DNA from 2 places in the Lentibacillus sp. genome. Region 1 is predicted to be linked to the other one. Evidence: a T-box and tRNA genes for the amino acid it is inferred to sense, from the RefSeq annotation. Region 1 holds a T-box; the other holds one or more tRNA genes.
The links. The T-box of region 1 lies ahead of proS (proline--tRNA ligase). A T-box ahead of a tRNA ligase gene usually reads a tRNA of that ligase, here a tRNA-Pro.
Positions count from the first base shown of each region.

Region 2: it has a tRNA-Pro gene. The T-box ahead of proS (proline--tRNA ligase) is inferred to sense a tRNA for this amino acid. The anticodon was not compared.

Region 1 is NZ_DATGTT010000006.1:191-17,083, forward strand. It holds gene VK097_RS00720 (cold shock domain-containing protein) at 5-205, opposite strand; gene trhO (oxygen-dependent tRNA uridine(34) hydroxylase TrhO) at 505-1,488, shown strand; gene VK097_RS00730 (glutathione peroxidase) at 1,700-2,182, shown strand; gene proS (proline--tRNA ligase) at 2,267-3,664, opposite strand; T-box leader at 3,814-4,032, opposite strand; gene VK097_RS00740 (MFS transporter) at 4,207-5,484, shown strand; partial or broken gene VK097_RS00745 (VOC family protein) at 5,600-5,698, shown strand; gene VK097_RS00750 (GNAT family N-acetyltransferase) at 5,776-6,315, opposite strand; gene VK097_RS00755 (cysteine hydrolase family protein) at 6,430-6,981, opposite strand; gene thiD (bifunctional hydroxymethylpyrimidine kinase/phosphomethylpyrimidine kinase) at 7,099-7,929, opposite strand; gene VK097_RS00765 (DUF456 domain-containing protein) at 7,951-8,436, opposite strand; gene VK097_RS00770 (glycerol-3-phosphate acyltransferase) at 8,452-9,075, opposite strand; gene VK097_RS00775 (M15 family metallopeptidase) at 9,256-9,825, shown strand; gene VK097_RS00780 (ring-cleaving dioxygenase) at 9,930-10,907, shown strand; gene ehuB (ectoine/hydroxyectoine ABC transporter substrate-binding protein EhuB) at 11,465-12,379, shown strand; gene ehuC (ectoine/hydroxyectoine ABC transporter permease subunit EhuC) at 12,499-13,158, shown strand; gene ehuD (ectoine/hydroxyectoine ABC transporter permease subunit EhuD) at 13,158-13,892, shown strand; gene ehuA (ectoine/hydroxyectoine ABC transporter ATP-binding protein EhuA) at 13,892-14,662, shown strand; gene murB (UDP-N-acetylmuramate dehydrogenase) at 14,759-15,688, opposite strand; gene VK097_RS00810 (alpha/beta hydrolase) at 15,716-16,540, opposite strand; gene VK097_RS00815 (YbaN family protein) at 16,560-16,893, opposite strand, start outside.
Region 2 is NZ_DATGTT010000076.1:4,778-21,670, forward strand. It holds gene VK097_RS12875 (Gfo/Idh/MocA family protein) at 1-1,072, shown strand, start outside; gene VK097_RS12880 (LacI family DNA-binding transcriptional regulator) at 1,121-2,086, shown strand; gene VK097_RS12885 (MDR family MFS transporter) at 2,301-3,707, opposite strand; gene nagZ (beta-N-acetylhexosaminidase) at 3,876-5,120, opposite strand; gene VK097_RS12895 (hypothetical protein) at 5,412-5,570, shown strand; gene VK097_RS12900 (FAD-dependent monooxygenase) at 5,629-6,759, opposite strand; gene VK097_RS12905 (AAA domain-containing protein) at 7,057-9,834, opposite strand; tRNA gene VK097_RS12910 (tRNA-Pro) at 10,121-10,194, shown strand; gene VK097_RS12915 (hypothetical protein) at 10,461-10,868, opposite strand; gene VK097_RS12920 (hypothetical protein) at 10,932-11,267, opposite strand; gene VK097_RS12925 (DUF6792 domain-containing protein) at 11,269-13,122, opposite strand; gene VK097_RS12930 (YvcA-related protein) at 13,128-13,721, opposite strand; gene VK097_RS12935 (YvcA-related protein) at 13,920-14,513, opposite strand; partial or broken gene VK097_RS12940 (protein-L-isoaspartate(D-aspartate) O-methyltransferase) at 14,698-15,306, opposite strand; gene VK097_RS12945 (GbsR/MarR family transcriptional regulator) at 15,489-16,028, opposite strand; gene VK097_RS12950 (serine hydrolase domain-containing protein) at 16,268-16,893, opposite strand, start outside.

The DNA of each region.
Region 1 (16,893 bases):
TCGATTAAACAGCTGTAACGTTAGCCGCCTGTGGCCCGCGGTTGCCTTCAACGATTTCGAATTCAACGTTCTGACCATCTTCAAGCGTTTTGAAACCTTCAGCATTGATTGCTGAGAAGTGAACGAATACATCGTCTCCCTCTTCGCGCTCAATGAAACCAAAGCCTTTTTCAGCGTTGAACCATTTTACTGTACCAGTCATCATAATTAACGACCTCCTTATACAAATATGTGCAAAGTAATTGAACCATAAATACTTTTACACCACTTGTTAAAGAGATCGTAAAGTATTACTAATTTCAATTTCATTTGCTTATTGCTACTTTACTACTTTATAAAACAAAACGCAAGTGGTTTTGATGAATAAATTAATTTATATTTCCCCTAAGCAATACCAGCCCTGGCAAAAAAGGTGTAAACATGATAAAATATTTTTCTGCAAGATTATAATTAGTTATCCACTGCATTTGTATCTTGCAAATATAAATGGTAGGTGGTATAGAAATGGAAAATAAACAGGAGTATCGGGTGTTGCTTTATTATAATTTCGTCCCGATTGACGACCCGGTGACTTTTTCGGAAGAGCATCTGGCTTTTTGTCAGGACCTTGGACTCAAAGGGCGGATTCTCGTGGCCGAAGAAGGACTGAACGGAACAGTTTCCGGTACAGTTGAACAGACTGAAAAATATATGGAGACCATGAATCAGGATCCGCGCTTTGCTGACATGACCTTCAAAATTGATGAGCACGATGGACACGCTTTTAAGAAAATGCACGTGCGGCACCGTCCGGAGATTGTCAGCCTGAAGCTGAATGAGGACGAAGATGTTAGCCCGATGGAAAAAACAGCAAAGTTCCTCTCACCCAAAGAGTTTTATGAGGCGATGCAGGATGAGGAGACGATTATTCTGGATGCCCGGAATGATTATGAATATGACCTCGGACACTTTCGTGGTGCGATCCGTCCGGAAATTGAGGCATTCCGTGAATTGCCTGACTGGATCCGCGAAAATAAAGATCAGCTGAAGGATAAAAAGGTGCTGACCTATTGCACCGGCGGCATCCGCTGCGAAAAATTCTCCGGCTGGCTGATGGATGAAGGCATTGAAGATGTTAATCAGCTTGACGGCGGCATTGTCACTTACGGTAAAGATCCGAAAGTGCAAGGTGAACTCTGGGATGGCAGATGTTACGTCTTCGATCAGCGCATCTCGGTTCCGATCAACCAGAACGAGCATGTAGTCGTCGGAAAGGACTATTTTGACAGGGAACCATGTGAACGCTATATCAACTGTGCTAACCCGTCATGTAACAAACAAATCATCTGCTCGGAAGAAAACGAGCATAAATATATGCGCGGCTGTACCCACGAATGCCGGGTAAACCGAGACAACCTGTATGTCCGGGAACACAACTTATCTCAGGAAGAAATCGACCATAAACTTGCTGTTATCGAGAAAGAAAACCGGGCAAAACAGGAAGCTTAATAATATGCAGAAAAGAATCGGCGACCAGTATTCGCCGGTTCTTTTTTTGGGATTAACATGATTCGGTCCTGTTTTCACATGTGAGTTTCATCCATTTTTCTGCGATAAACCCCGCTTTATACACTGTATAACAAGACCAAATACTGTTGATTTAATTTTTTGACAATAATTGGTTGCCGTTGTTATTCTTTACAAAAAGGGGGCGATTTCAATTAGTATTTATGATTTCTCCGCAAAGACAATAGATGGAGAAGAAAAATCGCTAAAAGACTATGAGGGGGATGTGCTGTTAATTGTCAACACCGCCAGTGAATGCGGGTTTACGCCACAATTTGATGGCCTGGAAAAGCTTTATGATACATATAAAGATAAGGGGTTGGCAGTACTTGGATTCCCGTGTAACCAGTTTAACAGTCAAGATCCAGGTTCAGATGGCGAAATAGCTACTTTTTGCCGAAGAAATTACGGTGTCACATTCCCTATGTTCAGCAAGATTGATGTTAAAGGTGAGAACGCACACCCTTTGTTTGTATACCTCACCGAACAAGCAAAAGGTGTCGTAACGAGACAGATAAAATGGAACTTCACCAAATTTCTGATTGATCGAAATGGAAACGTCATCAACCGCTACGCACCACAGACAAAACCTGAAAATATCGAAAAGGATATAGAAAAGGCGCTGCGAATTGAATAGATTATCCCTCAAAATGGCGGGACAGCTTTTTTTCACTTGGAACAAAAAATCGGGCGGCTGCAAGCAGCGCCCGATTTTTTTACCTTAATATGCTCTTGCCCAGTAAACCATTTCTGTCGCCTCTCTGCCGCAGCACACACAGGAATCAGCAACCTTCTCCTGCTCAAATGGAATACAGCGGGAAGTGGCAGATGTTTCTTCCTTAATTTTTTCTTCACAATCAGCATCGCCGCACCACATGGCCTTGATGAATCCCGGCGACTCATCCAGTGCACTCTTAATCTCGCCCATGTCAACAGCTGTTGTGGTGGTTTCCTCTAGATGATTCTGCGCTTGTTTGTAAAGGTTCTGCTGCACTTCTTGAAGCAGAGCCGGCAGCCGCTCCTCTAATTCGCCCAATGGCACAAACTCTTTATCGCCAGTATCACGGCGGACAAGCACCACCTGTTCATTTTCAATATCTTTCGGCCCCATCTCAATCCGCACAGGAATTCCCTTCATTTCATACTCATTGAATTTCCAGCCGGGCTTCTTATCACTGCCGTCGATATCAATGCGGACCAGGTTTTGCAGCCGATCACGAAGGTCATAAGCTTTATCCAGAACACCCTCTTTATGCTGGGCAACCGGTACAATCATCGCCTGTGTCGGCGCTATGCGCGGCGGAATCACCAGACCGCGGTTGTCGCCATGCACCATAATCAGCGCCCCCATAATCCGGGTGGACATGCCCCATGATGTCTGATGGACCGGTTTTTGCTCACCATTTTCGTCAAGAAAGAGTATGTCAAATGCTTCGGCAAAGCCTGTCCCAAAATAATGTGATGTGCCGGATTGCAATGCTTTACCATCGTGCATCAGGCTTTCAATCGTTAGAGTATAATTTGCCCCGGCAAATTTCTCGCTTTCGGTCTTTTTCCCACGGAGGACCGGTACAGCCAGATAATTTTCACAGACATCTGCATAAATTTCCAGCATACGGTTCGTTTCCGCTTCAGCATCTTCTCGTGTCGCATGGGCTGTATGTCCTTCCTGCCACAAAAATTCAAGCGAGCGCAGGAACGGCCGGGTTGTTTTTTCCCAGCGGACAACATTGCTCCACTGGTTATACAGCTTCGGCAGATCGCGATAAGAATGGATGTTTTTTGAATAGTATTCACCGAACAATACTTCAGATGTCGGCCGAACGCAAATCCGCTCCGCAAGTTCTTCCTCCCCGCCGTGGGTTACCCAGGCAACTTCTGGCGCAAACCCTTCAATATGGTCTTTTTCTTTTTGCAGCATGTTTTCCGGAATAAACAATGGGAAGTAAACATTCGAATGGCCCGTTTCCTTAAACTTCTTGTCTAGTTCATCACGGATATTTTCCCAGATGGCAAAACCGTATGGCTTAATGATCATCGTTCCGCGGACGGTTCCATAATCAACCAATTCCGCCTGTTTGACAACGTCTGTATACCACTGGGCGAAGTCATCTTCCATCGCGGTAATTTTCTCAACAAATTGCTTGTTTTTACTCAATTAAGTCACTCCTCTAAAATATATTTAGAATCGGCTGCAGCATGATATTGCCAGGCACTGGAAGAATATCGCTTGCAGTTTTCAGCCTATTAAAAAACCCCCGGTCCTTCAAAAGGGACCGAGGTCTGGTGGTACCACCCTTGTTTGCAGACATCCAGACGACTGCACACTTGATATCATAACGGTGTAAAACCGCGCACGTCTTCCGAAAAAACTTTTCGACGGCGAACTCAGAGGCAGGTTCCAGTTTGTGCCTTGGAAATTCCCACCAGCCATTTCCTCTCTGTCAAGGCCGCGCAAACTATACTTATCCTCATCAGCGTTTCGTCTATTGTATGTTTTAATATAAAACGATGACCAATTAAAGTCAAGCCCAAGCCGTAAAATCCGCCCGGAGACCGACGAAAATAACAACTGCCGCCTGATTCACCAGGCTGGATTATTCGATAAAATAGCGTTAGACTTTTGAAAGGCAAATAAGACCGGAGAAGAGGAGCATTATGATGGGGATCTGGAACAACAATAACTTTTTATTCCTGTTTCTGGGGAGAATTGTTACAAATATCGGCGACAGTATTTATTATGTGGCGGCCATGTGGCTCGTCTATAATTTGGGAGGAAGCGCATTTTATTCCGGTTTGGCAGGCTTTTTAACGCTGCTGCCATCTGCACTGCAGTTTATTACCGGACCATTTGTGGATCGCTGGCCGATTAGGAGAACGCTGGTTACGACACAAGTATTGCAGTCCGTTCTGATTTTAATTATTCCCGCCTCCTATTACTTTGATGTTTTGACTGTTCAGATTGTGCTGTTTGTCATGCCTGTCGTGGCCTTTATTGAGCAATTTGCCTATCCGTCACAGACAAAAGCCTTACCCGCCATTTTGACTAAAGAACAACTGATAAAAGGGAATTCGTACTTTTCGTTTGCCTATCAGGGAATCGATCTGGTCTTCAACGCCGTATCAGGTATTCTGGTTGCTTTCATGGGCGCGATTACGCTTTATCTTGCTGATTCGATGACCTTTGCTGTGGCAGCAATACTTTTTAGCCTGTTAAAAGTGCCACAGCTTGAGGAAAAGCCACAAGTCCAGAGAAAAGGACTCAAAATGGTCATGAAAAATTATTTTGCTGAATTGAAGGAAGGCTTCTCTATCGTATTCACATCACTTATGGCTACCTTTCTGATTGGTTCGGTTATGGCTAACTTTGCAATCGGTGCAGCTTTAGCGATTCTTCCGGCTTTTGGTGAAGACCATGGCGGACCGCAAATTTATGGCTTTTACCTGGCTGCCATGTCAACAGGCGGGCTAATCGGAGCTTTATTTGCCAATTGGATGGGAAAATTCCGTCTTGGCCATTTTTCCATTGCAGCATTTTTAATCGGATCCGTCTGCTGGGTACTGGCAGCAATTCTTCCGTGGACATACGCAGGCATCGTATTGTACGGAATTGCCTGGGTACCAATCGGCGGAACAAACGTTATTTTCAGCGCAGTCATGCAAACAGTGATCCCCAACAACATGCTCGGACGAATCAGCTCCGTCCAAAGGAGTATGACAGTCGTTGCCATGCCAATCGGGTCGCTTGCGGGCGGGTATTTAGCAGCTATTACCGGCAGCACCTTAATTTTTGCTGCGTCGGGGTTAGGTTTGGCGTTCGTTTCAATAGTCTGGATCCTTCATCCAAAACTGCGCAAACTGCCAAAAGCAGATGAGATGACACCGGAATTGCTTCATTTGCCTTTTCCAGGGGATAAACAAGTGCCACAACCGGATTAAACCCTTACTTTAAGTTTCAGAACAAATTATATTAAAATTAGCCTGATTATTTCTCTGGAATAAAGAATAATTCAGCAAAATTGTAAAACGGATTCATGGAAGGAGAAGAATTATAATGGAAAAAGTAACATCTTTCTTAATGTTTCAAGATGACAAGGCTGAGGAAGCCATGAATTATTACACATTCCTCATTGAAGATGCTCAAATTACAAGCAATTTCTCCAAGCGTTTTTATGCCACAGATGGCGTTCTGTATTCGTCAATATTTTACAAAGCAGACAATTTCAAGGATTAAACATTCAATGGCTTTTCATACATGGAAAACTGAATGCCCATCGCCTCAGCATAACCGGAAAAGGCGAACCCTGCATTCACATAAAATTGATTTAACCCTGGATTGTCCGCTACACAATCCAGGCGGAGTACATTGTTTCCCGTTTGACTATTTTCCTGGATCCATCTCAACAGCCTTTTACCAATGTGCTTATGACGGTAATTTTTATCTATGGCAAGCCTGTGCAAATAAAGAGACTCGTCATCCCGATTGCCCCATAGACGGGTGTCAAGTCCATTTTGGCTCTGTGAAAGGTTAAACGTCGCAACAGGACCGTCATCTTTGTTCTTTACCAGATAGGTCGTCCCAGCCTTAATCGCTTCTCTTACCTCTAATGCTGCCTCATCTGTCAGATAAAAATCCCATTGATGAATGCCCTTGTCAATCAGCCATTTTGCCGCATCGCGCAACATACGGATGACTTCATGAATATCATCCATACCTGCCTTTCTGACATTATAGCTCTCAAAGGTGTCCATTTTAAATAAACCAGTCATCACTTATCCTCCACTTGCGTATTGGTACATAGAACGATGGAAAACTTCTGCCGGAAACGGAAAACTTCTGCCGGAAAAGCCAGGGCCGAGTTCGGCCTGGCTTTTCCTCAGCAATTATACTACTTTTGCTCCGAGTGTATCTTTAAAATGGCCTAGCGCCCAGTCGTGCCCTGCCGCATTGAAGCTGGCCACTGCATCTTTGTGAATCACAATGTTGAACCCTTTGTTGTAGGCATCAACAGCGGTATGCAGAACGCAAATGTCAGTACAGACACCAACAAGATGGATTTCATCAATCCCCCGCTCACGCAGTTTGATCTCCAAATCTGTTCCGGCAAAAGCACTGTAGCGTGTTTTGTCAAAATAATAGACATGGCTCTTATCCTTATTTTCCGTATAAACCGACGATAAGGAACCATACAGTTCCTGGCCTTCCGTTCCAACGATATTATGCGGCGGAAAAAGTTCGGTTTCCGGGTGAAATGTATCCCCTGCTTCATGTGCATCAATCGCAAAAACTGTAAAATCACCTGCAGCGATAAAATCCCTCGTGATCGATACGATATTTTCCTCAATGGCCTGTCCCGGTTTACCACATGTCAGCTTCCCTTCATCTGCTACAAAATCAACCGTATAATCCACATTAATCAGTGCTTGCTTTTCCATTCATCCCACTCCTCTTTCAAATTTTTGCCATATCATTTGGCATTCTTCCTGCACAAGTTGAATATGCTCTTACACCAGTTGACACTGCCCCTCTCGTATTAAACTGATAAGATCCAATCAAAACCTTTCCACTTTAATCTTATGCGCTTCGCCTTTCATACGCTCAGCTGCATGATATGTCGGGCCAACCATATCAGTATAGGTAAAGCCATATTCAATCGCTGTTGTGACAAAGCCTTTCGATAGACGAACCGCTTCCGGCATCGAATATCCTTTGGTCATATAGGATGTAATCGCTGCCGAATATGAACACCCTGCACCGCTCGTATTTTCCGTATCGATCCGGGGTGCCTCAAATGCAGTCAATGTCTCGCCATCATACAGCACGTCAATCGCCTCGCCTTTCAACCTGCCGCCTTTTACCAAAACATATTGGGGTCCGAGCTCATACAAATCAACTGCAGCCTGCTTCATACCTTCTACCGTCTTCACTTCACGTCCATCCAAAAGATACGATGCTTCAGGCACGTTCGGTGTTATAACATCAGCCAACGGCACTAGCTTTTCCTTCAAAACATCGATGGCGTCATCCGCAAGCAGTTTCGAATCAAGCTTGCCGACCATGACCGGATCAACAACCACTGTTTTCTTTTCTGAATCAGCAATCAGCTCTGCTGCTTTTTCTATGATTTCTTTGGAAAACAGCATACCTGTTTTAAGTGCATCAATGCCCACCTGCTTTATTGCTGTAGCATATTGTGCTTCAATCGCTTCAATTGTCTGCAGATGCACATTTTTATCTGTTTCAGGATGTCGGGCAACAATCGCTGTTACCACACTCATCCCATATACGTCCAATTCCTGAAATGTCTTCAGATCCGCCTGGATGCCGGCACTCCCCCCAGCTGCAGATCCGGCAATTGTAATAGCGCGTGATGGTAAATTCATACTGCAAAATCCTTTCTTCTGTTAAAATATAATAACGATGAAGAACCATGCAATCATCGCCAATTGGATGACGACTTTTGCTGCCGCCCCTCCAAGAAATCCGATTAATGATCCGATAGACGCATGGACCGCCTCCTGGGTCGTTTTCTCCTGCATCATTTCAATCAGAAACACCGTCACAAACGGAATGATCAGGATGCCAAATGGCGGTATAATAAATGACCCGATAATAACAGCGATAGCGGCGCCGCGCTCGCCCCATTTGCTGCCGCCGTACTTTTTGACAAAATAACTGTTGGCAACGACGTCCGAAACAATCAGTATACCGGTCAATACAACCATTGCCGTCCAGAAGAACCAGGTCAACTCATCAGCATCGATCACAAAATGATAAAGCAAAAACCCAACCCAAAGCACTAACGGAGATGGAATAATCGGAAAAATGACACCTGCAAAGCTTGCGATAAATAATACAGCGATTATAATCCAAACGATGATGTCCACCATTGCTGTCCTCCACTTCTATGGCTCTTTTCGAAACATACTTGATACTCTTGTTTCTTCCTTATTAATCATACGTTTATAATTCTCCATATGTTTCATTATGCTCATAACCGATAATAACACAACAACCATCGTTGGCTCGATTCCAAAGAACAGGTAAGTTGTCACCAGAAATGAGAAATACATGAAAAGAACGCCGACGACAAGATAGTCGGTTGCCAGTGTAAATAAAAGCAAAATCGCAATTCCTATAAGAGCTATCTTCCAGTCAATGGCTAACAGGACACCGACTAATGATGCCGTCCCTTTACCGCCGCTGAATTTCATGGTGATCGGATAATTATGCCCCACTATAATAAATAACGCATTGATGTATACCAATAATGTTTGTGCAGGTCCGTCAATACCTTGACTTTCCAACAAATATAACACAAGTAAGATTGATAATGTCGCTTTTAAAATATCAATAAGCGCAACGAGAATACCAGACCTCCAGCCCAATAAAATTGCTGTATTGGAAGCCCCAGAGTTTTTCACCCCTGTATTCTTAATATCGGTTTTTTTATATTTGCCGACAATCTGTGAGCCATGAATGCATCCAAACAGATAACCAACCAGACTGACAATCAGCACGGAAACCATAAAACCCCTCCCCCTCTAGTTTATCTTATATTCAGTCATAGGATTGTTCAAGACAATTATCTCCGGAAGCCATGCCCCTTTTTGCCGGTTCTTTTCAATTATAGATATCTTTTGATAACTGAACAGTAACCCTGGATGTTATAATTATAACGAAATCTATTTGCAAGGAGAACGGAGATTTTGAAACGCTACCGCAAAGACATCACAGCATGGTTTATCATTATTTTATTTTTAATAACATTATTCTTTTTATATAACCAATTAAAAACAGACCGTTATGATGATCAGGGGGGTGAGGCATCGCTTCCGGAAAGCCTTGATCCGGTTGTCACCAGGAAAACGGAAAAACTAGTTAAACGAGCTTCTGAAAAAAATATCGATGTCGTCATTACCGAAACCGTACGGAGCCATGAGGCACAGGACGCATTATATGAACAAGGCCGCTCAAAAGACGGAAACATTGTAACCTATGCTCAGGGCGGCGAATCCTATCACAACTACGGGCTTGCAGTTGATTATGCTTTGCGCAATTATAACGGCAAAATTATTTGGAACACAAGTTATGACGGCAATAACAATGGGGAGTCAGACTGGTTCGAAGTTGCCGACATGGCTAAAGAAATTGGATTTGAGTGGGGCGGTGACTGGAGTAATTTCAAAGACTATCCGCACCTGCAAATGAATTTTGGATTGAGCATCGATCAATTGAAGCAAGGGCTGCGCCCGAAGCATGAGGACTCCGATCAATGAGGCATTATCCTGTACAAGCAGTTAAAACCGACTTATACTGTATTTATACTGAATTTAAGTAATTTTAATTCAGTATAAATACGCTTAAATGAAGGAGTTTTTCTATGGAACTGAAAGGTATTCACCATGTATCCGCCATTACAGCAAATGCAGCCAATAACTATCAATTCTATACAGAGGTTTTAGGTATGCGATTGGTGAAAAAAACAATCAACCAGGACGACCCATCTGTATACCATTTATTTTATGCAGATGAGATCGGCAATCCCGGAACCGATTTAACATTTTTTGAAATTCCGAGTGCAGGAACAACGTACCAGGGCAACAACAGTATCACCGGTACATCCCTCCGTGTGCCCAACGACGACGCACTGGCATACTGGGAAAAACATCTGACTGAAAACGGTGTTGACCATGATGGGGTTGCAGAACAGGACGGCCGAAAAATCATCAATTTTCGTGACCCCGAAAACCAGCGGTTAACACTTATTTCAGATGAAACAAACTCAGGCGTTGAAGGCGGAAAGGTATGGGAATACAGCAGTGTCCCTGCTGATAAAGGCATCATTGGTCTTGGGCCGGTAAAGCTGACAGTACAGAATCCCGTTTCTACAACCAATGTGCTAACTGAAATATTAACGTTTCAGGAAACCGGCAGTTACCCATCACCTGTCAATGGGCAAGACGACATTCGCGTTTTTTCAACCGGGGAGGGTGGCACAGGTGCAGAAGTACATCTGGAAATCCGCGATGAACTGCCAAAAGAACGGCCCGGCCGGGGAAGCGTTCATCACGTGGCCTTTCGGGTCGAGAATGAAGATGAATTGGCAAAATGGAAGGATCGGATTGTTGCTGAACGCATTCCCAATTCCGGATTGGTTGACCGCTTCTATTTCAAATCACTCTACTTCAGGGAACCAAATGGCATCTTGTTTGAACTGGCAACAGACGGACCCGGATTTGCAACTGATGAAGATGAAGGCCATCTGGGCGAATCACTGGCACTGCCGCCATTCTTTGAAGACCAGCGTGAAGAAATTGAAGCTAATTTAAATCCTCTGGATACAACGAGACCGCGCTAATTGGCGCGGTCCTTTTCTTTATTAGTGAATATCCCCCAAATTTGGAAAGGGACTTCCTGCTTATCCTAAAAACAAAATACACATGACATATTTCCTGCCATTAGCTCATATATTATTACAACTACTAGCATGTCCATTTGCTGGTCAAATCGAGACTGAATTTTCTGTCATAATGACCAATTACGAGCATATAAAAGTAATACAATCTATTTTAAAGCATATTATAGTATACATTAGATTCATAGATGCTATTGGTGAAATTTGGGGATATATTTAAAATTATCAAAAAATATAGCGTTTGAACAGATTGCGCACTCCTTATACTATTATAGTATGACTTTTTTCCAAGAACTTTCCCTATTTTCCGATTGTTCAATTTCTAGTAAAAAAGTAGTACGTATTGCAAGTTATACTGGGATATTGAACACGAATACTTAACGCCTTATCTCCACTTAAGGTAGACAAATTTATAAAGAGAATCATAGGTAAACGGGCTTACCGTCATAATACACGGCATTTCCCCGATACTTAAAAAATTATGGGAGGTCATTTAGGAGATGAAAAAACTATTATTAGCTTCAATCTTCGGCATTTTCATACTGGTGCTTGCGGCCTGCGGCGGATCAGATGATGCAAGCGGCAGTGACAGCGGAGATAGCGGAGGTGAAGGTGAATCAAGCGGAGGTTCAGCGCTTGAAAAAATTAAAGATTCAGGAACCGTTCAGATTGGCTATGCGGATGAAAAGCCGTATGGCTATAAGGAAGACGGCGAACTAAAAGGTGCATCACCGGATATTACGGCAGCGGTATTTGCGGAACTTGGTGTGGACAATGTTGAAGGTCAAATACTCAATTACGACCAATTGATTCCTGGTTTAAACGCAGGTAAATTTGATGTTATTACATCAGGTATGGCGATTAACCCAGGCCGCTGTGAAAATGCGGACTTTGGCGAACCGGAAATGACGTATGGGGAAGGTCTTGTTGTCCCGGCTGGTAACCCGATGGATCTTCATAGTTATAAAGATATAGCTGAAACGGGTGCTTCAGTTGCCATCATGTCCGGTGCAACCGAAATCGATTATGTGAAAAAAGAAGGTGTGGAGGAAGGTAAGATACAAAAGGTTTCAGATATTCCTGCAACTTTCTCAGCTGTTGAGTCCGGCCGTGCTGATGCAACAACAGGAACAGAAATGACTGTGAAAATGGCATTGAAATCAGCAGATACTGACAAACTTGAATTTGTGGAAGACTTTGAACAGCCGGATATTGAAGGCGTTCCAAGCTATGGCGCTGCTGCTTTTCACCCGGATAACGACAAGCTACGTGAAGCGTATAACAAAGAACTGCAAAAATTAATTGATGACGGCACAGTTGCTGACATATTAGAAAAGAATGGTTTCCACCCAGAGAACAACGCACCTCCGGAAGATATAACAACTGAGGAAATCTGCAGTGGTGAAAAATATTAAACACGGTTTGAAAAACATATAATATTTCTGCAATGACTCCATAGGGTCCGGCTCCCTCACCCAGGGGGTCTGACCCTATTATTTTGTAAAGTACAATCCTTCTAAGAGGAGTGATTATTATTAACGCTCTTGCTGAGATATTTCCAATCCTTATGCAAGGTATAGGTATTACAATTAAAGTTTTGATTGGTTCTATCATTCTCGGTTATTTAATGGCATTTATTGCCGGCTTCTGCCGCTTATCCAAGAACCCAATCATTAAATATTTAACAAGCTTTTATGTTGAAGTGTTCCGCGGAACGTCATTGATCGTCCAACTATTCTGGCTTTTTTATGCCCTGCCGATCTTATTTGGCATAGACTTGGGAAGTGATTACCTCGCAGGTGTCCTTGCGATTGCTCTAAACTATGGTGCATACATGTCAGAGATTGTACGTGGTTCAATATTGTCTGTTGCGAAGGGTCAGACAGAAGCTGCGACTGCTCTTAATATGTCGAGTTTCCAGCGCATGCGCCTTGTTATTTTTCCGCAGGCTGTCCGCATGATGCTTCCGGAATTCGGCAACTACCTTATTCAAATGCTCAAGGCGACATCCCTTGTCTCACTGATTGGTATGTCCGATATATTATACTATGGTGATATTTTACGGAGCAGTAATCTTTCACAGGCACCGACTGTCTATTTCTTAGTGCTTGTATTCTATTTCATTATGGCACTGCCATTAATTTGGCTGACCAGAAAGATGGAAACAGCATCGAAGAAAGGAGTGGCTAGCTAATGAATGGCGGCAACTGGCAATGGAATACATTCTTTGAAGCCTTCCCGGTTGTATTAGAAGGACTAGGAATCACATTAGGACTGACTGTTGCAACCTACTTATTCGCGCTTATATTTGGTTTTGTCTGGACGGCCTTGGGTGCAATCCGTAACAAACCTCTCAAATGGTTGTTCAGATGGATCATGGAATTCATTAGGTCCACACCACCCCTGGTTCAGCTATTTTTCATTTTCTACGCATGGCCAATGGTACCTGTTGTCGGATTTGCCCTGGATCCATTTACAAGTGCTATTCTCGGTCTGGGGGTTCACTTTAGCACGTATATAGGTGAAGTGTACCGCTCCGGAATTGAAGCGGTCGATAAAGGTCAATGGGAAGCAGCCCGCGCACTTAATTTCTCGACTGGACAAAAATGGACCAAAATCATATTACCGCAAGCTATTCCGCCAACCATACCGATGCTTGGAAACTATTTGATCATTATGTTCAAGGAAATTCCATTGGCATCAACGATTGGGGTTGCGGGGATATTGAACCTGGCAAACTCTTACGGCTCTGCAAACTTCAGATATTTGGAGCCCTTGACAATAGTCGCCTTGCTGTTCCTTGTGTTAAGTTATCCATCCGCTATACTAATCAACAAATTGGAACGTAAAATGAACCGTCGCTTTGATAAAAAAGAACCGACCGGCGGTAAACCACTTAAAGAAGAAAAGGAAGGAGCTGCATCGTAATGGCAGAATCGATTGTACAATATCAGGATGTGCATAAATCGTTTGGCGATACAGAAGTATTAACAGGCATTAACCTGGATATTCAACCTGCTGAAAAAGTCGCTGTCATCGGACCAAGCGGTTCCGGGAAAACAACCATCATCCGCATGCTGATGACACTGGATGAGCCGACGTCCGGTGATATCATTGTTGATGGCAGGAACTTATGGCATATGGAGAAAAATGGCGAGCTGGTGCCTGCCAACGAAAAACATTTAAGACAGGTACGCGGGGATATCGGAATGGTTTTTCAGCACTTTAACCTGTTCCCGCACATGACCATTCTTGATAACTGTATGTCAGCGCCGATACATGTTCAGAAAATGGATAAAAAAGAAGCAAAACAGCGATCCATTGAAATGCTGGAAAAAGTTGGACTTGGTGATAAACTTGATAATCATCCGAACCAGCTATCGGGAGGGCAAAAGCAGCGTGTTGCAATGGCCCGTGCTCTGGTAATGCGTCCAAAAGTTATGCTGTTTGACGAGGTAACATCAGCACTTGATCCTGAATTGGTCGGTGAAGTGCTGGAGGTTATCCGGGACATTGCCAATGAAGGTGAAATGGCAATGGTTCTGGTTACTCACGAAATGGAATTTGCCCGTGATATTGCTGATCGCGTCCTTTTTCTTGATAATGGTGTAATAGCTGAACAGGGACCGCCGGCAGATGTATTGGAAAATTCCACAAACGACAGGCTGCAAAGCTTCCTGCACCGTTTCAGATCATAAGCGTAAAAAAAAAGCTGACCTGCTCATGAAGAGCGGTCAGCTTATTATCACTGCGTATCAGCTTGTGCTATCGATTTCTGCTCAGCTTGATAACATTTATCCAACTGAGTCTTCCCCAATAATTTTTACTTCGCGTTCTAGATTTACGCCGAATTTAGCTTTCACAGTATCCTGTACGAACCGGATTAAACTGATATACTCTGTTGCTGATGCGCTATCCAGGTTAATAATAAAGCCGGCATGTTTTAATGATACTTGTGCCCCGCCAATCTGTTTTCCCTGCAGTTCACTATCCTGAATAAGTTTGCCTGCAAAGTAACCCGGCGGGCGTTTAAACACACTTCCGCATGATGGATATTCAAGCGGCTGTTTGGATTCACGTTTGAATGTCAAATCGTCCATCACCGCTTTAATGTCGCTATATTCTCCCTCTTCCATTGAGAACCTTGCTTCCAATACAATGTATCCTTTATCAGGTATGTTACTTGAGCGGTATTCCAAATCAAGATCGTCTGCTGATAAATGAAGCAGATTACCTGTTGCATCCACAACGATCGCACTTTCCAGAACATCTTTAATTTCACCGCCATACGCACCGGCATTCATGAACAGTGCCCCGCCGACTGATCCGGGTATGCCGCATGCAAATTCAAGTCCTGTTAATGAGTAGGACAAAGCTTTTTGTGAGGCGGTAATGATTCTGGCACCGCTTTGGGCCACAAGTTTCATGCCCTCCACTTCTATTTTCGCCAAACGCCCCAAGTTTAAAACAATACCTCGGATCCCGCCGTCTTTGACTATAAGGTTGGACCCGTTCCCAAGCAGCGTGAACGGGATATTTTCTTTTATGGAAAGTTTTACAATTTCTTGTACCTCTTCATATGTTTCAGGTGTTACAAAAAAATCAGCCTTTCCGCCAAGACGTGTATACGTATGATTATACAAACATTCATCCGCCATCACATTCCCAGGTGATGTTATTTGTTTCAATTGCTCGTACGTATGGTGATCTTTTATCACAAACATCAATCCTTTGTTATTCAATCTGCCAGTTCATTCTCCCGAGTTTAAAAAGGAATAAACCATTTTATCAACTCGGGCATCTTCATGCAACTCACTATGGCCCAATGTATTATCATGAATCATTTCATATGTTAACTGATTGTTGCGGACAATATTTTGTATTGCCCTGACACTTTGTGGTACTACGACGGAATCACCCGTGCTGCCAATACTCAGCACTTTTAATTGTTCCGGTATAACATCTTTATTCACATAAAGCTTTTTTAGTGCGTCTGAATCGGGTTTCAGATTTTCTGCAGCAGGGTCGTGATGAATACGAAAGTACTCTTCATTATAAATCCCATCAAACGGGGCTCCGATAACGACCAATTTATTGACCTTGGGGTATACCCGTTCATTCTGATATGTCTCAATATAATCCATCGTGACAAGACCACCCATTGAATGCCCTACAAGATTCACTGTATTGAACTGGAATGTTTCCTTCATATGTGCCAGCAGTTTTGCGAGCCATGCCGAGGTATTCTGAATGCTGGACCGATTGTTTTCAAAAATAACGTGTACAAATATCGAATCAGTTACGTTTTCCTTCCCATACACGTTCACATCCAGATTACCCGCCGGCGAAACTCTGTAAACTAATGTCCGTTGGCCCCAGCCATATTTATCTTCAAAACGTTTCAGCATATTTCCAAACGAGTTTTTTGTTCCTTTATAGCCGTGTACAAATACGGTTGAATTTTTAATCTGTCCTTCTGACTTTGTCTCTCCCGGAGCATAGAACCAGCTAAAAGCCCCGATCATTAAGATGAATAACAGGACTATACTGATAACATGTTTTTTTTGCAAATGCATATATCTTACCCCACTATATCTAGTGCTCGTTTTGCAGTGTTTTTTGTTTGAGAATGAACCATGTGAAATAGGCGCCAATGCCGGCCAGCAATAGTTTTATCGACAGCAGCGGTATGATAAAAAGAATCGTATAGCTCATGGCCAGCCATAATACCGAAACGCCGATCACTTTCGCTCTTAATGGGATCCCCTTGCCATCCCGGTAATTTTGGATATATGACCCAAAATATTTATTCGTAATCAGCCAGTAATATAAACGTTCTGAACTTCTGACATAACACGCGGCTGCGAGCAATAAGAAAGGTGTTGTCGGTAAAAGCGGCAGAATTACCCCCAACACGCCCAGGCCCAAT
Region 2 (16,893 bases), on a different contig from region 1:
ATTTTCAACGGGAAAAATTGCGGACATCGCTATTATTACCACAATGGACCGGCAGCATTTTGAACCAACGATGAGGGCATTAGAGCTCGGTTATCACGTCCTTCTGGAAAAACCAATGTCTCCTGATCCAATCGAATGTATTGAGATGGAACATGCTGCGCAGAAATATAATCGACAACTAACCATCTGTCATGTTTTACGCTATACGGAATTTTGGTCAACGATAAAACGTGTCGTATCGGAAGGTCAAATCGGAAAAATTGCCTCCATTCAGCTTAATGAAAACGTGGAAATTATGCACATGGCCCATAGTTTTGTCAGGGGGAATTGGAATAATAAAGAAAAGTCGAGTCCCATGATTCTGCAAAAGTCATGTCATGATATGGATATTATCAGGTATATCATTGATGAAAAATGTGAACGGATCAGCTCTTATGGTTCATTGATGCATTTTAGAGAAGAAAATAAGCCTAAAAATGCACCTGAAAGATGTCTGGACGGCTGCCCCGCTGAATTTGACTGTCCGTTTCATGCAGGAAGATATTATCTTGGTGAAGGGAAAAACTGGGCGAAAAAATTTACAGAAGACAACTCAAGAGAGGGCATCATTAAAGCATTACAGGAAACGCCTTATGGAAAATGTGTATATCAATCGGACAATAATGTGGTTGACCACCAGGTCGTCAATATGGAGTTCGCTGGCGGGGCAACAGCAACATTCAGCATGTGCGGTTTTACCAGAGAGCAAACGCGCATCGTCCAAATCATGGGTACAAAAGGAGAAATCCGTGGTAACATGGAAGAAAACAGCATTTCCATTTATGATTTTCTTACCAAGCACGAAACGGTTATTAAGTTCGATAACCCGTCAAGCGGGCATGGCGGTGGTGACACTGGCATCGTCCGGACATTTTTGCGTGATATAGAGCATTATGAAGACAACACTAGCCTGTCTTCCGCCGAAACGTCATTACGAAGTCACTTAATGGCTTTTGCGGCCGAAGAATCCAGGATTAATCAAGGGAAATCAATTGAATTAGATCATTTTTATAACAGTTTAACGAAGGTATAGCAGTCATATTCGAACGTTCAGTTTTGACTGCCGAAAAAGGTGATTGCATTGGCGACTATTAAAGATATCGCAAAAAAAGCAGGTGTATCAGCGGCCACCGTTTCGCGCGTACTTAATTATGATGCCACATTGTCCGTAGCTGATGAGACGAAGAAACGGATTTTTGAGACAGCTGAAGAATTGTCTTATCAAAAACGGCCAGTTAAAAAACATGCCGGGCAAAAAATTGCCATCGTGCACTGGTATACGGAAAAAGAAGAGCTGAATGACCTCTATTATTTATCGATCAGACTTGGAGCCGAACAGCGTTGTAAACAAATTGGAATACATCCGGAAGTATATTTTTTCGATAACTTAGAAACCATTAACCCAGCTGAAATTGAAGGGATTATTGCGGTCGGAAAATTTAATTCCAAACAGGTACAACAATTAACCGGAATTTCTCCAGCCATCGTTTTTGTAGACCAGTCACCTGATGAAGATTTGTATGATTCAGTCGTTATCAATTTTGAGAAAGCTGCGCGAAAAATTATTGATTATCTTATTTCAGCAAATCACCGGCAAATTGGTTTTATTGGAGGCAAAGAAGACTTAAGAGAAAAAACCTTTGCAGAATATATGAAAGAAAAGGCATTCTATAATGAGCAATTTGTTTACATAGGTTCATTTTCGGTAGACGAAGGCTATCGATTAATGAAACAGGCAATTGAAGAATTAGGCACCGATTTACCAACAGCTTTCTTAATTAGCAGTGATGTGATGGCGATCGGAAGCATGCGAGCGCTTCATGAAGAAGGTATAGCTATACCGGATCGGGTCAGTATCATCGGTATTAATGATATTTCGGTCTCCAAGCATCTTTATCCGCCTCTAAGTACCGTAAGAGTTTTTACCGAAAACATGGGTGAGACTGCAGTGGATACATTGCTCGAACGAATGGAAGGCAGGGAGATTGCTAAAAAAATAGTCATCTCAACCGAATTGATCATACGTGAAAGTGCCAAAATGCTGTGATTTTTAAATTTCGACCCATAACACTTTTTCACTCCATTCGGTGAAATTTTTTCACATTTGGACTTGTGCAAAGAGAAGGTCCCGAATCTCCCGCCCATGTGATGATGCTATCAAAACGGTTCAGAAACTCTTGTTTTGAAATATACACTTAAGTTTTCCAGACAGCTCCACCAATTTTCCAGGGAAGCTAACCTGTTTCGCCCTACTATATTGGTCATCTATCTCCAGCAGGCTGCCTCTTCTTTTCTAAAAATAAGGAGAGGAACAATCCCGTCACGGCAAACAAAAAAGCGACCAGAAAGGCAGTTTTCACTCCGGACAAATAATTAGCGGGATTCATAGTCTCAGTCCCCGCCGCAGCTCTGGTGATAAAGGAGATGATAAACGTTAAGCCAAGCGATCCCCCAAATTGGCGGGCCGTATTGATAACCGCCGTCCCGTGCGGAATCAATTCATCAGGCAACGCATTGATGCCGGCAGTCATGATTGGCATATTAATCAAGCCCACACCAGCCATAGCCACCATGAATAAAACCATCGTAATGACGAAAGGTGTATCGAGTTCAAGAATAAAGTGAAAGCCGAGTGTGCTTAAACTGAGCAAAACAAAGCCAATAAGCGCAATGATTTTACCACCGTATTTATCAAACAAATTTCCAGCGAACAAGGACATGACAGCGAGCGTCAAAGCCCCGGGCATCACAATCAGCCCACCAAAAAAGGCTGAATGCTGCTGGGCGTTCTGCACATACATCGGCAGAATCGTCTCGGTCGATATGAGCAAGCTGAACGCTAGGATGGAAACAAACGCAACAAGGGCAAAGACGGGCACTTTAAGCACGCGGAGTTCCAAAATGGGTGTCGAAAGCCGCAGCTGCCGAACCGCAAATAAAACCAGCGCAACGGCACCTGCTATCAGACCGGCAAGCGTTACCGGATCACTTATTCCGTTCTCCTCTACTTGATTAAAAGCATAAAGCATACCGCCAAAACCAACGGATGACAATAAAATGGACAAAGGATCAATGTTCGTTTTTTGCTGTTCTGTAACATTGCGCATATACAAGAAAACCAAAAGCAGAATACATGCTGCGATCGGAAGGGTTAACAAGAATAAAGCACGCCAGTCGAAATAGTTGACCAAAGCACCGGATATCGGCGGGCCAACCGCGGGCGCAACGTTAATGACAAGCCCGGCCAGCCCCATCGCAAACCCTCTTTTTTCCCTGGGATACATCAGGAACAAAATCGTCTGCATGAGCGGGATCATAATACCTGAGCCCATCCCCTGAAAAACGCGGCCTACAAGCAGGATGGGGAAAGAAGGTGCCACTAAACAAATCAATGTACCGATTAAAAACAACAACATAGCACTCATCATCAGATTCCGGGTTTTAAATGTATCAATAAAATAAGCCGTTATCGGGATCAAAACGGCGATTGTTAACATATAACCGGTTGTCAGCCATTGCACATCAGTCGAGTTGATCGCAAACTCGTGCATGATTTTTGGAAAAGCCGTAATGAGCAGAAATTGCGTCAGAACAGATAAAAAAGAGGCCGATAATGTAATCGCCACAATTAAACGTCTATGAAAACGTGATAGATTCGATGCATTCATCCCGTCTGCCTCCTTTATATCTAAACCCTAGCATCTATCCCTACACCATATCACATGTCACAGGATGATTCAGCAAGCGAACAATTAAATAGACACTTTTCAAAAATGAAACCAACACTGAAATTGCATTCGACAAAATTCGAGCGGTTTCGGGCGGTGACAGGCACCTTACCAAGATACCTTTTGCAATATGTCCTCCACTTTATCGTTGATTGATTGAACATTGGGTACTGACGTCTTTTCGTTCGACAGATTGTATTTTGCCTTCAACCGCGTAATCCGTTCCACACTTTCGTTAATCCGTTCCTCGCTTATTTCTCCATTCTCAACAGCCGCTTTCAATTTATTAAAAACAGCGGCAACCAAATCCGGATCATGGGCAACAAGCAATAAATCGCCGCCCGCCTTTACGGTCTGAACCGCTGCATCAGCGACATTATAATGATTCGTAATCGCCTCCATCGTTAAGTCATCGGTGATCACCACACCATCAAAACCGAGATCTTCGCGTAAAATCCCCGTTATCACTTTTTTCGACATAGATGCAGGGTGTTTTGTGTCGATTTGCGGCAGCAGGATATGAGCAATCATGCTAACATCTGCACCTTTCGAAATGGCTTTTTTAAACGGTACGAGCTCCATTTCGGACAACTTTTTGCGGCTTTTATCAACTTTTGGGAGTTCCAAGTGGGAATCCACACCAGTATCTCCGTGTCCTGGAAAATGTTTTATCACCGAAATAATCCCTTCGCTTTGAATTCCTTTCATCGTCTGAATGCCCATTCTCGAGACGACCTCCGGATTGCTGCCAAATGATCGATCGCCGATAACAGGATTATCCGGATTACTATTAATATCAAGAACAGGTGCGAAATCCAAATTAAAACCGAGTGCTTGCATCTGTTCACCGAGGATGGTGCCTGCCTTGAATGCTGTATCCGGATCGTTCAGTTTTCCAATCGAACGGCTGGTTGGGAGACTTTTCACCGCATCAGGCATCCTTGTCACACTGCCTCCTTCTTCATCAACACCCAGCAATAACGGAAAAGGATTATCTGCATTCACAGCTTTCATATCATTTAAAAAGCTGACAGTTTGCTTTTTACTTTCAATATTATCGCCAAATAAAATAATCCCGCCAACATGATACGTATCGATGATTTCCTTTGTCTCAGCAGTCATTTCCGTTCCATTGACCCCGCTAAAAATCATTTGGCCAATTTTTTCATCTAGGGTCATACCGTTCACACCCAACTCCGGCACCTGTTTATTTTCAGCAGCCGGCGAAGCTTTCCTGGGTTGCTTGGCCGCTTGTTTATCAGTCATATCACTATCCGGGGTCCTGAAAATCAGGAAAACCATCCCAAAAGTGATGACAGCAATGATAACAATAACAGCGATGCGCTTAATCATAGTAAATCCTCCGAACGAAGTTTTATCCTCTCTATATTATAATCCTTTATTAAGCAACAAGACACCATTTTATTTTTACCAATTCAGTTGTCCATAAAAAACGATTCAACTAGAAACGTCATTCTGAATTGAACCGTTTTTTATATGACCCCCATTGAGAAAATTGTCTATAACAATTAACGGAACTCAAACTGCAGGCTTTTCCCCCGAATTGTACTGAATGCGCTCCCTCGAGTGGTGGCTGCTTTCAATTGATTTGATGGTGCTTATACACGAATCAGCAGGCAATTTTTGGGTGTATCGCGCGATATTCTGAGTGTGCCGCGCGATTTCGTGTGGGTGTCGCGCGATATTCTGGCCGTGTCGCGCGAAATCATGCAGGCGTCGCGCGAATTTTTCATCACGGAACTGTATGGGATCCGGAAGCAGTCATCTGGGCACACGAATTGAAGGAAAAACAAGCGAAGTCAGCGAGGTTTTTCGCCCCGCTCCCTCAACTGCCTCAAACCTACTTAAACAAAAACGTCAGCCGCCAAAAAAGCAATGATTTTGGAACGAGCGGGAAAACGGTATTTCGAAACCCGATCAATAACGGGTTCTGCCATTGAGCTGCCCAGCCGATTTGTCTGGAAAGCTTAATGACTTTGTTTGTTTTGCGAACACGCTTAGTCTCATAACGTGCCAAAGCAGCTTCCATGGAAGGTTCCTGATCGATGGCACGCATTAATTCATAAGCATCTTCAATCGCCTGGCCGGCTCCCTGGCCCATATTCGGTGTTGCCGCATGAGCCGCGTCGCCAAGTAAAATAATGCGATCATAAACAAAGGAATCCAGCGGTTTAATATCATATAAGTCATGATGTAAAAAGTAAGCATCCTTTGATTCGCTGATTAATCGTTCCACCTCAGGCGAAAAATGCGCAAATAACCGGGCAGCCCCGTTTTTATCCAGCTTTGCATAATACGCATCGTTTTCAGCCGCATTGACACACGCAAACCAGTACACATCCCCGCCATAAAGTGGAGCCCAGCCGAACCGGCCGTATTTGGACCAAGCTTCCGATGAAATATGCAGCGGAACATCCCCCTTATTTTCGGTAATCCCCCGCCAGCAGGTATACCCCGCATAACGCGGTTCACTGCCCGGCACGAGCGTTTGTCGAAAAATTGAATGAATGCCGTCAGCTGCGATTACGTAATCAAAATGACGCGTGACATTATCCTGAAAAGTCAGCGTGACATGATTGGCATGTTGCACAAAGTCAGTCACCTGTGAATCAAAGTGAAAATGAGCAGGATCGACCGCATGAAATAACGCTTCATGCAGATCCGCCCGGTGAATCGTAAGTGTTTCCTCACCGAATTTTTGCTTTAATCGAGAAAAATCAATCCTGTTCATGACGTCTAATTCGCCGTTCAAAAACCGCTGTTCATGAAGCGGCATGCCCGATTTTATCACCCCATCAGCTATCCCGATTCGATCCAAGGCAAGCATCGCATTACTTCCTATGCCAATGCCGGCACCAAGCGGTTTAAACGACTGCGCCTGCTCGAATACATGCGCTTTAATACCAATTTTATGCAGTCCTGCAGCCACAGCAAGTCCACCAATGCCGCCACCAATGATTGCAATCGTCATCCAGTCCACCTCCATCACGTTACTTCCATTATACGACTGCACATTTGTTTATAAAATGGAACGTCCATAGGTGATTAAGCAGGCCCCTGAAAGCCAATCATGCGGTTGCTCAAACGTTTGATCAATCGTCTTACAACAGACCACTGCAGCTTCACTAGGATAAAATTAAGACACGGACATATCTTCGGTCAGCAATGAATCGATCGGGACCAGCGCGCAGTATGTTCACTAAAGCTTATGCAAAATCCGCTATTGCGGAAGAAATGGTCAACGAATTAAGGTCATAAGAATGATTTATCAAATCTGACGTGACTTTAATTCCTCTAATGCAACGTCGAAATATTTCATTGTCCCCCACGTGTTTTCATTCCCAATTACGACAAAGTATTCTTTTGCTCGGCTTGCAGCTACGTTCAATAAGTTTGGTGTCGCGGAAGCCCAGCGCATTGGACCTTTCGCAGTATCGTCCACTCCTAAAACCATTATAACGAGTGGCGCTTCCTTTCCTTGAAAAGTATGTACAGTGCCTACTTTTATGTTTGAATCTGATAATTCAGCATTCTTTTTTTCCAGCCCTTGCCGGATGCTCACAAACGGTGTAATGAGGTAACATTCTCCTTGAGGGTTTTCTTCCCTATATTCCTTAGCTATTTTAAATGCTTCCTCTGCTTGTGCCTTTACAAAATGATCGCCTTTGCGGCTTGTTTCACCTGGCACATGCAGCCAATGGCTTGTATAAAGTTTATCGTTTACAAGTTCAACAGGGTTTGTCCCGTAAAGCATTTTTCCCTGGTACGTCGTCCGGTTGCTAATCGTAAACATTGGGTCTGCACAGCGACGATGAACTCGAAGCGGACAGCCTAGCCATGTGCCGCTCCCTTGATTAACTGGCATTTTCCCACCATATTGATTGTTTAAATCGGAAAATTCCTGCACACTTGCCTCTGGTCGTGTGAGTCTATGAAAGTAGTTTTCGTTCTCATCAATACCTATACTTTGTGACGCTATAAATTTTAATTGATCTGGACTTAACGTAACCACTGGCGGAATCTGCAATGGGTCACCAACTACAACGGCACGTTTGGATCGCCATATGGCCCCAACCGCAGACTGTGGCGTTGCTTGTCCCGCTTCATCAATAAAGAGCCAACCGACATCTTCTTGTTCCAGATCTTCAAGAAATCTGCATACAGAAGCAAACGTGGAAGAAATAACAGGACTTAGTAGGAAAATCGTATCAAACATTGCTTGTATAAATGATTGGTGCTTTTCTCTATCCATATTCTTTGTCAGCTGATTTCGCTTGCCGGTGAAATATTCCTCAGCTAAATACACATTTTTCTTGATTTCTTCAAAATGATCATAAATAAACATCTCATATTGTTTCATAGCAAGCCCAAACAATTTGCTTCGATCGCAATGTACTAGATCTCCTTCGTCAATATTTACATATTGCACCTCAGATTTTTGCCATTGCTCATTTTCCAGGTCATCCAAGCCTTCTGTCGATGCTGCAGACTGAATGTTTCGCTTAATAAGTTCTTCTGATTGATGAATGTTGTTTTCGCTTCTTTTAATATCTGGAATCCCTTTGTTTAAAATATCTTTCATGCTTCTAAAAAAGGATTCTATATTCGCTTTTTTACCTAATGCTGAGGAGATGTTTCCCCATTGAGACCCACTCTTCCCAAAAAAAGTATAGTCATTGTTTAACAGATCTTCATCCTCAGGCAACTCCGTACTAATGTTTTCCACCGCAGCATTATTATTAGATACAACGAGTATGCGAAAATCTTTTAATTGAGAAGGAAATGCATAGTATGTATCCTTTGTTTCCGGACCGTACTGCACTTTGCTCAAGACACATCTTCCGCTTGTCAGGAACTTCGCTTTATCCACGAGCACATTCGCAAATACGTCTTTTAATAAAGTTGTTTTCCCGGTGCCTGGCGGGCCATTCACAGAAAAGAGAAAGCCTTTTTTCTCTGTTTGATATTTCTCATAGATTAAATTTAAAGCGACTTGTTGCATAAGACCAAGCGGATATTTTGACGGCCATCTGGCAGGGGGCATCTCTCTTAATATTCGTTTACACTCAGACACAGAACCATTATCAAAAAAGTCGACTTGCTGCCTTATATTCTTTTCAGAATCCCAGCTATCCACATCAAGATACGTTTTGAGAGCATTTCCAAAATGATCTTGACGTAATGCTGTATGCACAGTTTGTATATCGTTTATATAAAAGCTGTTAATCCCTACAAAATTATCATAAGTCATTATTTCATATTTATCAGATAAGGACTCTGCAGCGAACCGCAAGACCCCATCTTCTGCCATATGAGCATCTGCAATGTATGATTGCAGAATTCCATGGATGACTTGACTCAACTTCTGCCAATTTTTATAGCGAATATGAATGAATTTCAAATCCTTTAACAAGGCGCTTTTTTCTTCTCCATCTAATGTCAAATCATTGTCCATCCGTCCATACGATTCGTCTTCTGTCGTACCTTGGATGGCCTTCTCTAATTCGTCTTTCAGATCCGCCAGCGTTTTGCCGTCCTGCAGTAAGAACTTCACAATCGGACTAATGACAACAGGACTCTGCTGTGGTTCATCTTTACCTAATTTCAACATATGGTCCAGCTTCACATGAATCAAAAAGCTATCTGGCTCTTTTTTGAAGTCTTGGAAGAATGTTCGCTTATTTGCAAGTGAAGCAAAATAACGCATGACTTCCTCTTTTGCCACTGGCAAGTAAAACAATGACGCATTATTCTTCAATAAAAATTTCCCTTTGATTTGTTTTCCTTTAGACTCGAGAAACATCTCCATTTTCTTCAGTGGGTTTCCATTTTGAGTGATAAAATCGTTACGAAATAAGTCTGGCTCTTGGCGGAAAAAATGTTGCAAACTCTCCCTGGTTATCACTTGTTTACCGCCATCCATGAAATTATAATGCTCCAACTCCAAAAAATAGCGTAACAAATTGTCAGCTGCACTTTTTGTCTTGGCAGGACGCTTCTTTGTTTTTTTGCTGAATATTTTTTTGAAAAATTGAACGACCTTCATATCTGATTGAACTGCTCCTCTAGCTTAATTTGCATGATTGTTATTTTAGTGTAACATTTTCCTGGTGAGAAAATAAGAATGCATGTCCGTGTGACAAGAGGGAAATGATCATGTTTACAGGACTGCAGTATAGATGTAAGAAACGATAGCAGAAAACTTCGATACCATCATTCATTCAACGCATTTCGACAAAATTCGTTAAGTGACAGGCACCAATCAACAAGGAATGACTTCTGTGTTGTCTTTACATCGAATTTTTCCTATAATAGATACTGGTCTGATTTTACGGGATGTAGCTCAGCTTGGCAGAGCACTAGCATGGGGTGCTAGGGGTCGCAGGTTCGAATCCTGTCATCCCGATATGGATAAGTTTCTGAAACCCCGACAAGTTTGGGTTTCAGGTTTTTTGAAAGCTTGTTCTTGTCCCATTAACTTTCCGCTGTCTGCTGTCGACCGCTTTGGTACCTTTTTCGCTTGAGTATCCGTGTTGGAACAAGATACTCCCCCCGAATTCTCATCACAAGCCATGCCATAAACATCAATTCAAATCATAAGGCAATCAGAGCTTATTTGCTCACTTCTTGAATATTAGCCACTAATCGACCTTTTCATCATCACATTAGACTTCAATTAGCTTTATTGGAATACCTGATTAATATGTAAGCTGCAATGTACAGGAGAATCGGGGTAAAAAGGATCAGCAAAAACGGACTTAAAGAAAATAATAAGGAGTAATCATCGACATCAACAATTAATACGCCCTTCACAAACTGGTAACCAATCCAAATATTCACTAAAAACGGGACAATATAAAAGTGAAGCCAGGATTTATTTTTACGGAAAGTAATTCGGTAATATGCAATCCAGCTGACAATGACAACTGCAAGCATAAAAGTTATTTCAAAAATGTAAGATGCAGGTGTATTTAGTCCTTCATTCAGGCGCACTATCACATATATTGTCATATAGATCGCTATAATTGTATGAATTAAATTACCAAGAAATAGAACAACATACCCGATTTTGTCTTTCAATCTATCCCGCCTTTTATATTAAATTTTCTAGCATTCTCAAAAAGAGCAGCTCAGGAACGATTATTAAATATTATCCCGGTATCTTAGGGTCATCCGCTGTGTTTTTATCTCATCTGCCTGCTCGTTTAATTTCGTTACAGTTTTATTGATTTGCTGGTTGACTTCCTCTATTAAATCCGAATTTTGACGCTTTAATTTTTTCGTTTCTTCCAGCATCGAGTCAACAATTTCCCCCTTTTGGTCCTCGTTCACAATAATTGAGTCAACGCGCTTAAAAAAGTCTGTATCGCTTTCATCAATCTTCTCAGTAAGTCGTTTAAGCTGCCCTTTCTTACCGGAAAAGTCCTTACTATCCAGCAACTGTTCAGTAACCGTTATAGAATGATGATCTCCCCGCAATTTAAGAACCCTCCATCACTGCATCAAATATGGCTGCAATATTTTCTTCTTCGTCAAATAAATCCTCAATAGCCGATCTATAGTTATCAAGATAAGTATGACCTTTTTCCACACTTTTATCGAGCAGGCTGATTTTGTCATCCATATTGTTATGATTAAAGGGATAAAATTCTTCATGGACGTTAACGTTTGTGACTGATTTATCCAATCTGAAAAAAAACACATGTTTTCTGAGGATGGTAAGACACGTGCTGGGATTTGCTTCCATATCATCAATCTTATTCATGACTTTTTTTCGTTCCTCTTTGTAGCATTGTATGATTTCCTGGTCAATGGCAGTCTGCAGTCGTTTAATCTCTGTCGTTTTGTCGTCAAGTATACTTTTTCCCTCTTCATACATGCGCATAGCGGCTGAAATATTTACCTGAATTTTTTCTTTTCCTTTGGTTGCTGTAAGAACCATGTCTGTACCTAAGTAAGATTTATTCCCTTTACTCATCGATTCCAATACACCTGTGATATCATGGCCGCTGCCAATTGTTTGCAATAGAGCACGAAATTCCTTTGTGTCCAGTTTATCAAAACTCTTCTGGATATTTTCAACATGATTTTTAATATCTAGAGCTGCAGTCAGATTCCCACCGAGTCCTGCTCCAGATAAATTGGGCAAAAACTTAATGTCTTCCAATATTGAAATGGATTCCTGGATCCCGTCTAAATTCGATTGAATATTTGTAAATTCGGTAACAAGCAGCTCTTTTTGATTAGCGCTGATATATCCGGCATCGACAAACCGCTGGAAAATCACATCGGCATTTGTCGTGACCGATCTGATCTGTGATAGAAGTCGGGGCAGTTTATCATTTACGTCCCCGATCATCTTATTAATTTCAGACTGGTCTGTTATGTATGTCTCTGCCCCACTCCAAAACCCATCAATTTGATTGACCAGCCTCATGTCCACACCTAATATATCCTGTATTGCAGCATCCGTTCCACCACGATTGGAAGCAGTTGTATATTGGATGGCGAGCTCCTGAAAATCCTTTACGACATCATCCGGAATATCATCCATAATGGACCGAAGCCCTGGATAATCGGTATTCGTGTCTACCATTTTCACATCTCCAAGCGTAAAAAAACCGCGTACACCACTTACCGCATAAAGCGGGTCATCCTCGGAAATGATTTGGTGGATGTTTTCACCTTTATCCTTAAAGTAATCTTTGGCGAATGCTTTTAATTTATCTGGGTCGAGGTCATAGATTGCATGGGATTCTGAGATAGAGATAGAAAACTTTTTATCTACAGCTTTTTTAAACTTCTCATTATTATTATAAAGCTGATAATAATTTAATTGTGCACCATTTACACTATAGATATCATCGAACGAGTTATATAATAAATGAGCAGTTGTATTATTGTTATGGGCAAGCGAGTGGGATAATCCAATAACAGAAGTAGAGTCTCCTGATTCAAAAGTTCTTTTTGCTTCATTTACAAATTTCCAAGTAGCATTAGCCTGACTTATATCTTGTCCAGCGAGCATCGCCTTCATATTGTATTTCCAATCTTTCGAACCTTGAGTACCCTGGGATATAACATATACTTCATCTATATTGTTTTCTTTTGACTGGAAATGAATGGCTGTTCCGTCATAACCAGACGCATCACCTTCTAGACTATTGGCTTCCGAGGAAGAAAATACATCAATCTCAGCCGAAAGTTCTTTACCATACTCTTCGACATATATACGTTCAATTTCTTTTTTTAATTCTTCTTTTGACAAATCCTTATACTCTAAATCAATCAACCTCAATCGCATCTCTTGTGTATCTATAACCTCTTCGCTCATTGCACTCACTTCCCATCTTCATGAACAAACTGAATTGATTTCATCCACTTCATCACACGTTCCTCATCACTTTGTTTATTTTCCGCACATATTTGTTCCTTTTCATCCCTGCAATCTATATCATAAACTACTTCAATACCACCAGTACCTTTTTCGTTTTGCACATAACCTGCATAAGTTCGGAATACATCATCTTTATAATGCGCATAATAAAGCGTTTGGTTATCCTTTTCCAATTTATTGAAATTACCATCATAGCCTGTTCGCAGCTTTAAACCGTTTAGGTTTTCTGTTATCTGTTTTGACTTGTGATGAGAGTAGTAAATGATGTTGATCATGGATCCAGTCTCACTTTTTATATGAATCTGAATTTCCTCATGACCTTTCTCTTTTATGGAATATCCTCTTTCCCCAATCACACCTTCTGCCGGAAAATCCACCTTATATTTCCCGGTTCCTGATAAAAACGGATAATACCCATCTCTTGTTTCCTCTGTGGATTGTAAAAAATCGAGCGTAAATTCATCACTAAATGCCCTGACATCAGGCAAATCTTCCGGATTCATTTCCGATGGTTTTTTGTTTTGATCCTGATTCATTTGACAACCTCCCAGTGCAATAATGAAAAATATAAGGAGAATATGTATTAAATATTTCACTAATGGAGCCTCCCGATACGATGCACAGTTCATCGTTTGGTAAAATATTCTTGTTGCTTATTAGTATACAATACATAAGTGGATCAATGTTTAGTTGAATTCAATTCTTTGTAAAATAGGTATTTAGTCATACTTTTGTTACTTTTCACCCGCATTAACAAATTGGACTGATTCCAACCATTCCATCACACGTTCCTCATCATCCTGTTTGTTTTCTGAACAGGTTTTTTCTTTTTTATCCCTGCAATCTATATCATAAACTACTTCAATACCACCAGTACCTTTTTCATTTTGCACATTACCTGCATAACTACGAAACCCATTGCGTTCAAAACCCGTATAATAAAGGGATTGATTCTTTTTCTCTAGTTTCCTGAAGTCACCATCATATCCTATTAAAAGCTTAAAGTTCTCAAGATAAGAATTTATCTGATCAGCTTTATGATGAGAATAGTAAGTAATTTGCATACTGAAACCTGTATCATCTTTTATAGAAATCGGGACTTCCTCATGCCTCTTTTCCTTTATAGAATACATTCTTTCATCAATTTCACCTTCTGCCGGAAAGTCCACCTTATAATTCCCGGTTCCGGATAAAAACGGATAATATCCATCTCTTGTTTCCTCTGTGGATTGTAAAAAATCGAGCGTAAATTCATCACTAAATGCCCTGACATCAGGCAAATCTTCCGGATTCATTTCCGATGGTTTTTTGTTTTGATCCTGCCCCATTCCACAACCCCCTAATGTAACAATGGAAAGTATCAAGAGAAAGCTTATAAAATATTTCACTTATAAAGCCTCCTGTTACGATGCTCGCTTCATCGTTTGGTAAAATATTCTTATCACTCATTAGTATACAATACATAAGTGAAGCAATGTTCCTTTATTCACAAGAATATCCAGACATCTCCACCTATTCATACTTCCCCTTCAGTCTGACAAAGGCCACGCCTTCCAATACGGAAGATGTCACCTTTCCATTGTCGTCTTTTTCAACCATTCGTAATTCCTGGTGGCGATGATTCCCGACAGGTATGATCATTCTGCCGCCTGCATCCAGCTGTTCCAGCAATTCACCCGGAACACGGCTCACCGAAGCGGTCACCATGATCCGGTCATACGGCTGGTGTTCCGGCCACCCAAGGCTTCCGTCGCCATGCTTGAAATGAATATTCGTGAAGCCTTTCGCATCCAGCCGCTTTTTTGCTGTATCATATAATGGTTCCAGCCTTTCCACGGTATATACCTCCTGACAAAATGCTGCAAGCAAAGCTGTCTGGTATCCTGAACCTGTCCCGATTTCCAAAACACGCGAATCAGGCTGCAGACCCAGCTCAAGGGTCATGTTCAGTACCAGTGTCGGCTGGGATATGGTTTGGCCAAAGCCAATCGACACAGGACAATCAGCAGCTGAAGCATTCGTATTCGATTCCATAAAATAACGGCGATCCAGCTGGTTGAAGTAAGCGACAATTTCCTCTCTTCTATTACACATGGCAAGCACCTCCATTTTTTCACAAAAAGCTTTCTGTCGTTCAGATTAATTCAATTTTAAATTTTAGTATAACAAAAAAACTTGAACCACTGCGGATCCAAGTAACTAAAGTTTCGTTTCTCGGGCTGAAGTTTCCACTCTCGGGCTGAAGTTTCAATTCTCGGGCTGAAGTTTCCAGTCTCGGGCTGAAGTTTTACTAGGCACCCAAACTACCTCCGTTTTTTAGGTACATGCTCAAATATTTCGCCGCTTTCAAAAAACTCAGCTACACGGCGTATCCAATCATAATATTCCTTCCATTCATGAAGTTCTGCCAGCAAGTTATTAATCGCTTGTTCATCCTCTTCCGTCAAATCCGGCTGCTCTTTAAGCTCGTCCAGTTTCCTCTTCAAACGCTGTTCAAAGTGACGGCTCCGGTTAATGGCTTTTTGCCAAGTGGATGTAAAGAGTGAGATAAACGTCTGATAATAATCTTCTTCAACTTGGTACAGATCTTTCCGGAAACCTTTCTTAAAAACACGTTCAGTGATATTCATGTCAATCATTTCCCGGACAACCTGACTCATCCGTGTTTTGCTCATCCCTGTTTCAGCAGACAACTCATCCAGCGTCATCGGCTCCCGGTTCATATAAATGATTCCGAGAATAAGGCCGACACTTTTAGGAGCACCAAAGGCATCCATATTGTCTGTTATTTTCTCAATGAATTGCGTTCTGACATCATCAATTCGTTCAGTATTATTTACCATTCCGACCATCCTTTTTCAACCATCTTGACTGCAGCCTATCACACCATTTTCCAAAATCGAAACGGCCTGTCACTGTATATAATCAAATAATACGACGAAAACAGGCGCATATGACATATAATTCTTATAAATTGAAAAGTTGATAAAGTTTATGTTGTTTTTTGTTTATTCCGCTGGGCTGCAGCAAACGCATCCCAGAATCAAGTCAGCGATAAACAGAAACAGCTTACTCAACCGCACTAATTGTTGTTGCTTTTTTTGCCATTGTCTCCGCCAAAAGATACAAGTTGGTGGCCCACTCTCGCCTGAGACACCGTAGAATCAAAGTCATCCGAATCCGAAGCTGTTAAGGCGTTTGCCATTCGAAACCCGACTACATGGCCGGGCATGAGCGTAACAAGGTTACCGCCATACCCCTTCATATTCGGCAGATAGAGCTCGTATCCTTCCGGTGAACGATAAGGCTCAATGTGCCAATTCATGGCATAATATTTAGGCCCAAACTCATTCTTCTCTTCCTTGGAAAGGGCTAAAGCAGGAGGATCTTGTTTTGGCAAAATGCTGTCCACCAACTGACGATTTAGTATCTGATTGCCACTCCAGTTACCGTGCTTTTCATAGAGCAAAGCGATTTTAGCCAAGTCGTCCAGTGTGGCGTGATAACCGAAATCCATTCTCGGATGACCAGATGAGCCATCAGCCTCGATGCTTCGATTTACTGGCGCGTAATATATACCAATTGGTTCGTACACTTCTTTCATGAGCAACTGGTCCAAAGTGGCGTCCTCACCCTCCTTACTCCGGAGGTACTCTTCAAGAGCAACACCAAGAAGGAATGCATCTTGATCACGATAATTGTACTTCG